One region of the Actinoplanes lobatus genome, then DNA from elsewhere that is predicted to be linked to it. Evidence: riboswitches for the same ligand, from Rfam matches in the RefSeq annotation. Region 1 holds a riboswitch; the other holds the start of a gene.
The links. Region 1 has a riboswitch for S-adenosylmethionine ahead of BJ964_RS42385 (GNAT family N-acetyltransferase). Riboswitches for the same ligand answer to the same signal wherever they lie in the genome.
Positions count from the first base shown of each region.

Region 1 (4,319 bases):
TCTCGGTCTGCTGGCCTCCCCCGTCCAGGCCGCCCCGACCGGCATCCCGACCAAGGCGACCGCACAGACCTACCTGAACGCCCTGACCGTGGCCGCCGAGGCGAACGCGAGCACCTACGACCGCGACCTGTTCCCGCACTGGATCACCATCTCCGGCACCTGCAACACGCGGGAGACGGTGCTGAAGCGGGACGGCACCAACGTCGTCGTCAGCTCGGCGTGCGCCGCCACCTCCGGTTCGTGGTACTCCCCGTACGACGGGGCCACCTGGACCGCCGCCTCCGACCTCGACATCGACCACGTGGTCCCGCTGGCGGAGGCGTGGCGTTCCGGCGCCGACGCCTGGACCACCAGCAAGCGGCAGAGCTTCGCCAACGACCTGACCCGCCCGCAGCTGATCGCCGTCACCGACAACGTGAACCAGTCGAAGAGCGACCAGGACCCGTCGACGTGGCAGCCGTCGGTCAGCTCCTACCGCTGCACCTACGCCAAGATGTGGATCGCGGTGAAGTACTACTGGGCGCTGAAGCTCCAGTCGTCCGAGAAGACCGCGCTCCAGACCATGCTCAACACCTGCTCCAGCTGACGCCTCATCCGCGCGATTCCGGCCGGCTCCCCGGCCGGCCGGTTTCGGCGAGACGGTGCCGCAGGTAGGCGCGGCACCGCGGCCACTCCTCGGCGACGACCGAGTACATCGCGGAATCCCGCAGACGGCCCTCCTCGCCCGTCGCCCATGACCGCGACCAGTTGCGCAGCACCCCCTCGAACTGGGCGCCGAGCCCGGCGATCGCGGCCCGGGAGCGGCTGTTGCGGGCGTCGGTCTTCAGATCGACGCGGGCCGCCTCCCACACCTCGAAGGCGTTCTCGAACAGCAGGAGCTTGGCCTCCAGGTTGAGGCCGGTGCCCTGCGCGGAGGCCGTCAGCCAGCTGAAGCCGACCTCGATCGCGTGCAGCCGCTCGGTGCCGGGCCACGGACGCGGGTCCAGGTAGGCGGTCGCGCCCACGGCGCGTCGCGAGACGAGACAGATCTGAGCGTACGGCCGGAGCCAGCCGGCCTCCGCCCGCCCCAGCTGCACGTCGATGTACTCCTCGACCTCGTCGGGCGCCGGCACCCAGGTCCAGGAGAACGAGTCCCGGTCGCCCCCGGCGGCCCGGGCCAGCTCCGCGGCGTGGTGGCGGCCGAGCGGCTCCAGACGGACGCGACAGCCTTCCAGCACAGGATGATCCACAGCACTCCCCCATCGCGGCTTGACCGGCACGGGTGCGCCGGACCAGGTCCTCACCCGGGGCACCCCGCCCACGAGCAGGGGGTTGCCGGCCAGCGAGCCGGGGCTTCGCGCTGGCGCTCATGACCTGCCCCGACCCTAGGGAATACGTGCCCGATGCTCAACGCGGTTTCCGGTCCGGTGATGGGCCGGGGCCGCCTCGCGTGGCGGGCCGGTGCTCTCGGCGAGGGCCACGGCCACCCGGTCGAGGGTGGGGCCCGCGCTGGTCAGGGCGCCGTTGATCAGGGCGGCGAAGGTCAGGTGGCGGCCGTCGCGGGTGGTCACGTAGCCGGAGAGGGCGTTCACGCCGGTCAGGGTGCCGGTCTTGGCGCGGACGTTGCCGGCCGCGGCGGTGCCCCGCATGCGGTGGCGCAGGGTGCCGCCGACCAGGGGATCCGCGGCGCCGGCCACCGGCAGGGCCGCCCGGAAGGCCGGGAACCAGGGACGCCGCCGGGCCGCCGTGAGCAGCGTGGTGAGCTGCCGGGCGGTGACCCAGTTGCGGCGGCTCAGGCCGGAGCCGTCGCCCATGGTGAGCAGCCGGGTGTCGACACCGAGGCGACCGAGGGCGGCGGTCGCCGCGGCCAGCCCGGTCGGCCAGCTCCCCGGTTCTCCGGGCGTCGCGGCCCGGCCCATCGCCTTGACCAGCGTCTCGGCGATGCCGTTGTGGGAGAGCTTCAGGAACGGCCGCAGGATCTCGCGCAACGGGGCGGAGACCCGCGTGGCGAGGATCCGGGCCGTACCCGGGACCGGCCCCCGGACCGTGCCCCCGGCGACCGTCACCCCGTGCCGGCGCAGCGCCGCCCGGAACACCCCGGCCGCGGTGACGGCCGGATCCGGCACCGAGACCAGCACGGTCCCGGAGCGCCCGGGCGCGACGGATCCGGTGACCGTCACCGTCCGGCCGCCGTGGACCCGTACCGCGCTCACACTGTCGCCCCGCCCGGTGACCGCCCGGTTGACCACCCGCACGCTGCGGGTCGGCGGCCACACCGTGACCGACGGGCGCCGCCCGCCCGTACCCCGGTAGCGGATCTCGACGGCGCCGGTGTCGGACCGCTCGTCAGCCGCGAAGGTGAGCGCCGAGACGGGTGCGGTCCAGCCGAACGACTCGTCCTGCCACGACCAGTCCAGCCCGAGCGGCACCCGGTCGAACCAGGTGTCGTCGACGACCAGCCGCCCGGTGAACCGTTTCCGGCCCCGGGCGACGTCCGCAGCCAGCCCGTCGAACCGCGCGACCGTCAGGGTGGGATCCCCCTGTCCGCGCAGATGAAGGTCGCCGCCACGGGCGCGGACCGTGGTACGGAACCGGTACCCCGGGCCGAGCACCTCGAGCGCGGCGGCCGCGGTGAGCAGTTTCTGGTTCGAGGCCGGCAGCACCCGCAGACCGGAGTTCCGCTGGTAGACCGCGGCCCCGGCGGCGTCGCGCACGTCCACGGCGACGGTGGCGCCGGCCAGCGCGGCGCCGGTGAGGATCCGGTCGAGATCGCCGGTGACCCCGCCGGACGCGGCCGCCGGGGCGGGGACGCCGAGCAGGGTGGCGGCCACCGCCACGACGAGGGCGCGGGCACGTCGCATGAAGGGGCCACCTCGGCGTCGGCGGGAACGGGACCGCCGCGATCGTCACACGCGGGCGCCCCGCCGGACGGTGGAATGCCCTACAGTCCGCCGAGAAGCGCGACAGTCCGCTCGTCCGGCCCGTCGTAGTAGCGGTCGAGCACCCGCTCGAACAGGGCCGGGTCATCGGCGGCGCGGGCGAAGAGCGTCATCGACGAGCGCAGTTTCAGGTCGTCGGGGTAGCCGAGGATCTCCTCCGCGGTGCGCCCGTGGTGCTCCAGCATCGCCTCGGCGCACCGGACCAGCCGCGGTCCCAGGACGGGGTGGCCGAGATAGGCGCGGGCCTCGCCGAGGTCCCGGACGGCGTAGGTCCGTGCCGTCGGGCTGGAGCCCAGCCCGGCCAGTTGGGGGAAGACGAACCACATCCAGTGGGTGCGTTTGCGGCCGGCTCTCAGCTCGGCGAGCGCCTGCTCGAAGACGCCGTCCTGGGCCCGTACGAATCGGATCAGATCGGGTAGTTCGTCAGGTCCAGGCATACCGGAGGGGTTGCCCGTGGCGGGACCCGGCAAACGGCGGGCCGTCACCCGCCGGCAGCCGTGCCGAACCGGGCGAACCGCACGCCGGGCGCGGTGGGCCCGGTCCGCCGGGCCACCCCGAGGCCGCTGACGCCCTCGACCGCGACCTCGACGATGTCGGCGTCGGCGAAGAGCACCGTCTCCCCGCCGACGGGCATGGTGAGGATCAGCTCGCCGTGGTCGCGGACCTCCCCGCCGGCCGCGGTGAGCCCGGTGGCGCCGCTGATCAGGTACGGGTCGAGGTTGGGGTGCGGGGTGGCGATCAGCCGGTCGTCGCGTACCGAGAGAACCCACGGAAGGCTGAGCGAGCCCGCCCAGACCGACCCGGGACTGGCCTCGGCGTCACCGAGGCGGGCGAGCACGCAGCGGCGCCCGGCCGCGTCGACGAAGGTGACGGTGGGGCCGAGGCGGCCCCGCCCGAAGGCGCCCCAGGCGCGCGGCGTGAAGTGCAGGCCGTCGTAGCCGCCGACCGCGTAGGCGACCTCGTCGCCGCTGGAGACGAGCAGCACCCAGGCGTCGTCCAGCGGGAAGAGCCGCGGGCAGCTCCACCCGCCCTGCTCGCGGGAGACGATCACACCGTCGTACGCCCAGTGCAGCAGGTCGGCGGAGTGGTACTGGAGGACGGCGGCGGCCCCGCCGCGGATCGTGGCGCCGAGCAGCATCCGCCAGCCGCTGCCGGCCCACCAGACGTACGGATCGCGCATCTCGCTGACGCCGGAGGGTGGCGTGGCTATCAGCGGGCCGGCCGGATCCTGGCGCCAGCCGGTGAAGCCGGGCGCCGCGACCGCGCGGGCCACCTCTCCGCCCTCGCGGGTGTGGAACAGCACCGGCCCCTCCGGGCCGGCCACGACCGCGCCGCAGCGGGCCGATCCGGGACCGGTGGGCGGCGCCCCCACCGCCTGCTCGGTCCACAGGATGAGATCGT
Region 1 is NZ_JACHNC010000001.1:9,294,842-9,299,160, forward strand. It holds gene BJ964_RS42380 (HNH endonuclease family protein) at 1-586, shown strand, start outside; gene BJ964_RS42385 (GNAT family N-acetyltransferase) at 591-1,229, opposite strand; SAM riboswitch class IV at 1,240-1,354, opposite strand; gene dacB (D-alanyl-D-alanine carboxypeptidase/D-alanyl-D-alanine endopeptidase) at 1,365-2,840, opposite strand; gene BJ964_RS42395 (DUF1810 domain-containing protein) at 2,921-3,355, opposite strand; gene BJ964_RS42400 (glycoside hydrolase family 32 protein) at 3,400-4,319, opposite strand, start outside.

Region 2 (4,319 bases), 7.5 Mb from region 1:
CGGCTTCGTGGCGGTCCAGGAGATCGGCTTCACCGTGGAGCGCGGGCAGGTCGTCGGACTGCTCGGCCCGAACGGCGCCGGCAAGACCACCACGCTGCGGGTGCTGATGGGCCTCACCCAGCCGACCGAGGGCGAGATCTTCGTCTTCGGGCACCGGCTGGTCCCGGGCGCGCCGATCCTGTCCCGGGTGGGCGCGCTGGTCGAGGGCCCCGGTTTCCTGCCGCACCTGAGCGGCTACCAGAACCTTCAGGCGTACTGGCAGGCCACCGGCCGCCCGTGGGAGGACGCCCGGTTCGAGGAGGCGCTGGAGATCGCCGGGCTGGGCGACTCGGTGCACCGGAAGACCCGTAAGTACAGCCACGGCATGCGGCAGCGGCTCGCCATCGCGCAGGCCATGCTCGGCCTGCCCGAGCTGCTGGTGCTCGACGAGCCGACGGACGGGCTGGACCCGCCGCAGATCGCCGAGATGCGCCGCGTCCTCCAGCGGTACGCCACCGACGGCCGGGCCGTGCTCGTCTCCAGCCACCTGCTCGCCGAGGTGGAGCAGACCTGCACCCACGCGGTCGTCGTCAACAAGGGCCGGATCGTGGCGTCCGGCCCGGTCGGTGACATCGTCGGTGAGTCGCCGTCGGTGCAGCTGGAGGTTTCCGACGTACCGGCCGCCACCCGGATCCTGGAGGACCTGGGCGTGCTCTCGGTCCAGGCGGAGGGTGCGAACGGCCTGATCGTCGACATGAACGGGACGGCCCGCTCGGAGATCGTCGCGTCGCTGGTCGGCGCCGGCATCGGGGTGGAGCGGCTGGTGCCGCGCCGCCGCCTGGAGGACGCGTTCCTGTCCCTGGTCGGCGACAACTCGCGAGGAAGTGGAGACCGATGAGCTCGCTTGAGGCCGCGGCCGGCTACCGGCCGTCGCGCACCCTGCCGATCTGGGCCGAGGTGCGCCGCCAGGCGTCCCGCCGGCGCACCCAGCTGGCGCTCGGCTTCATGGTGCTGCTGCCGCTGATCATCCTGGCCGCCTTCGAGTTCGGCGGCGGGGGCGGACCGGACGAGGACGGCGGTGGTGGCGGCGCGTTCAGCAGCATGGCCGACCTGGCCACCTCCGGCGGCCTGAACTTCGCCCTCTTCGGCCTGGCGGTCTCGGCCGGTTTCCTGCTGGTCGTGGTGGTGGCGCTGTTCTTCGGCGACACGGTGGCCAGCGAGGCGAGCTGGGGCAGCCTGCGCTATCTGCTGGCCGTTCCGGTCCCGCGGGCCCGGCTGCTCGGCGTCAAGCTGACCGTCGCGGCCGCCTACTCGCTCGTCGCGTTGCTGCTGCTCACCGGCACCGGGCTGCTGATCGGCACGCTCCGCTACGGCTGGTCCCCGCTGGGCAGCACGATCGCCGCCGAGATCCCGCCCGCCGAGGGTGTGCTCCGGCTGCTCGGCATCCTCGCCTACCTGGCGACCACCCTGCTCGTGGTGGCCGGCCTGGCCTTCCTGCTGTCGGTCCTGACCGACGCCGCCCTGGGCGCGGTCGGCGGCGCCGTGCTCCTGTGGATCCTGTCCAGCATCCTGGACCAGATCGAGGCCCTCGGCAGCGTCCGCAACGCCCTGCCCACCCACTACACGGACGCCTGGATGGGCCTGCTCTCCACCCCCGTCCAGACCGAGGACCTGGCCAAGGGCGCCATCTCCGCGGTCGTCTACGCCACGCTGTTCTGGGGGATCGCGTTCTACCGCTTCACCCGAAAAGACATAACCTCCTAAAACCCCCTTTCTTGTACGGAAGTGCCGGGTCCCGTGGGCCGCGGCGGCCACTCCAGGCGTCCCTCCAGGCCGTCCCCCGCCGCCCGCTCATGAGAGGGGGGTGGCTCACACCTCGGGAACTCCGTGTGGTGTTGGCGGGATCTCGTCGTAAGGTGTTGGAAACAACTGAATACCTCATCCAGAGGGGCAGAGGGATACGGCCCGACGAAGCCCCGGCAACCACCGCGCATGACTCTCGATGACGAGGCAGCGACGTGGCAGGTGCTAATTCCGTCCCCGTTTCGGCAGGTCGCCGTTGGGGAAAGATGAGAGGAAACTCTAATGACGTCTGTCGTCGACGCGCCCTCCGCCACCTCCTCCTCGCCCGCTCGTGGCCTGATCTGTCGCGCCTGCGGCGCGGAGTACCCGCTGGCCGCGCAGCACGCCTGTTACGAGTGTTTCGGCCCGCTCGAGGTCGCCTACGACGAGGCGGCGCTCGCGCGGGTGACCCGGGCCCAGATCGAGGCGGGCCCGCAGAACATCTGGCGCTACGCGGCCCTGCTCCCGGCCGGCCAGGACCCGGACGCCCGGGTGACCCTGGACCCGGGCATGACCCCGCTGGTCGCCGCCCCGCAGCTGGCCGCCGCGATCGGGCTGAGCGCCCCGCTGTGGGTGAAGGACGACTCGCAGAACCCGACCCATTCGTTCAAGGACCGCGTCGTCTCGGTGGCGCTGACCGCCGCCAAGCAGCTCGGCTTCCAGCGGTTCTCCTGCGCGTCGACCGGCAACCTGGCCAACTCGGTGGCCGCCCACGCGGCCCGCGCCGGTGTGCCGAGCATCGTGTTCATCCCGGCCGACCTGGAGCAGGGCAAGGTCATCACGACCGCGGTGTACGGCGGTGACCTGGTCGCCATCCAGGGCTCCTACGACGACGTGAACCGCCTGTGCAGCGAGCTGGTGGAGACCGACGAGTTCGAGGACACCGCGTTCGTGAACGTGAACGTGCGGCCGTTCTACGCCGAGGGCTCCAAGACGCTGGGCTACGAGGTGGCCGAGCAGCTGGGCTGGCGGATCCCGGCCCAGGTGGTCATCCCGATGGCGTCCGGTGAGCTGCTCACCAAGGTGGACAAGGCGTTCTCCGAGCTGGTCGAGATCGGACTGGCCGAGGCCCCGGAGGGCGGCTGGACCGTCTTCGGCGCCCAGTCCGAGGGCTGCAACCCGATCGCGGTGGCGCTGCACGCCGACACCGACGTGATCACCCCGGTGAAGCCGACCGGCATCGCCAAGTCGCTGAACATCGGCGACCCGGCCGCCGGGCCGTACGCGATCGAGGCGGTCCGCCGCACCGGTGGCTGGATGGACTACGCCAACGACGAGGAGATCCGGGCCGGCATCCGGCTGCTCGCCGAGACCACCGGGGTCTTCGCCGAGACCGCCGGCGGCACCACGGTGGCCGTGCTGAAGAAGCTGGTGGAGAGCGGGAAGCTGGACCCCGCCAAGGAGACGGTCGTCTACAACACCGGTGAGGGCCTGAAGACCCTCGACGCGGTCGCCGGCCAGGTTGGACCGACCCACACGATCAAGCCGTCGCTGCGTGGCGCTCGCGAAGCCGGCCTGCTGGGATAACCCTCAGTGACCGGCGATCAGCCGGTTGTCGAGAATTACCTCCTCCGAGGACTTGCACTCCGATCTCCGGATGGGCAGGATGCTCTCTGCGGGAGGACGCGACGCCGTACGAGGCCCCTCACCTGAGCTTGGCGACAATCTCCGAGGGTCCCAACGATCCAGCGCTGACCCAAACGGCTACGTGCCCGGAGGCGTTGTGCGTCCGTCCTCCCGACCAAACATCCGCAGCGCCCAGGGCCTGCGCAGTGCCCACGGCCGGAGTGGCAGGTCCTCCGGGTAGTGCCCGTCGGCCAGCCCCGCGTTCCGCTCGAACCAGTTGCGTACCCCGTAGGACGTGGTGAGCGCGATCGACCAGCCGCAGGCCAGCCAGTAGGCGGGCCAGAACAGCGGGCCGAGGACGGCGTACTGGCCGGCGTGCCGGCTCTCGTGGGCGAGCAGCCGGGCCCGCTCCTCGGCGAGCAGCCACTCGGCGGTGCGCTTCGTGATGATCACCGAGCCGACCGTGAAGCAGGTCGCGGGCGGCATTCGGAGCCGGTAGTTCTCGGCGATCAGCACGCCGTGCCGGCCGCGCCGGACCCGCGCCCCGGTGGACAGCGCGATCAGCAGACCGATGAGGGTCGTCCCGTTCACGGCGGTGAGGACCGTGCGCGTCACGTGCCATCCCCGCCCGGCCATCAGGCCCGCCGTCGCATCTGGAGCTCGGTGAGGGCCGGAATGGTCGGATGCCGCAGGCGCACCCCGGTGTCGGCGAAACCCAGCTTCTCGTACGCCCGGACGGCCCGCCCGTTGCCGCACACCACCTCGAGCATCAGCTCGTCCCGCCCGGCCGCGGCCGACCAGTCGGCGACCGCCTCGATCAACTGCCCGAGGATCTTGCCGCCCCGGTACGCCGGAGTCAGGTACACCGCGAAGATCACCGTGCAGTGTGGCTCGTCCGGCAGCACGATCCCGCCGGCGTGCCCGACCAGCGG
Region 2 is NZ_JACHNC010000001.1:1,760,537-1,764,855, reverse strand. It holds gene BJ964_RS07955 (alpha/beta fold hydrolase) at 1-877, shown strand, start outside; gene BJ964_RS07950 (ABC transporter permease) at 874-1,743, shown strand; SAM riboswitch class I at 1,915-2,055, shown strand; gene thrC (threonine synthase) at 2,065-3,348, shown strand; gene BJ964_RS07940 (hypothetical protein) at 3,526-4,002, opposite strand; gene BJ964_RS07935 (GNAT family N-acetyltransferase) at 4,023-4,319, opposite strand, start outside.
Region 2: it holds a riboswitch for S-adenosylmethionine, as region 1 does, so the genes downstream of both, thrC (threonine synthase) here and BJ964_RS42385 (GNAT family N-acetyltransferase) in region 1, are expected to answer to the same signal.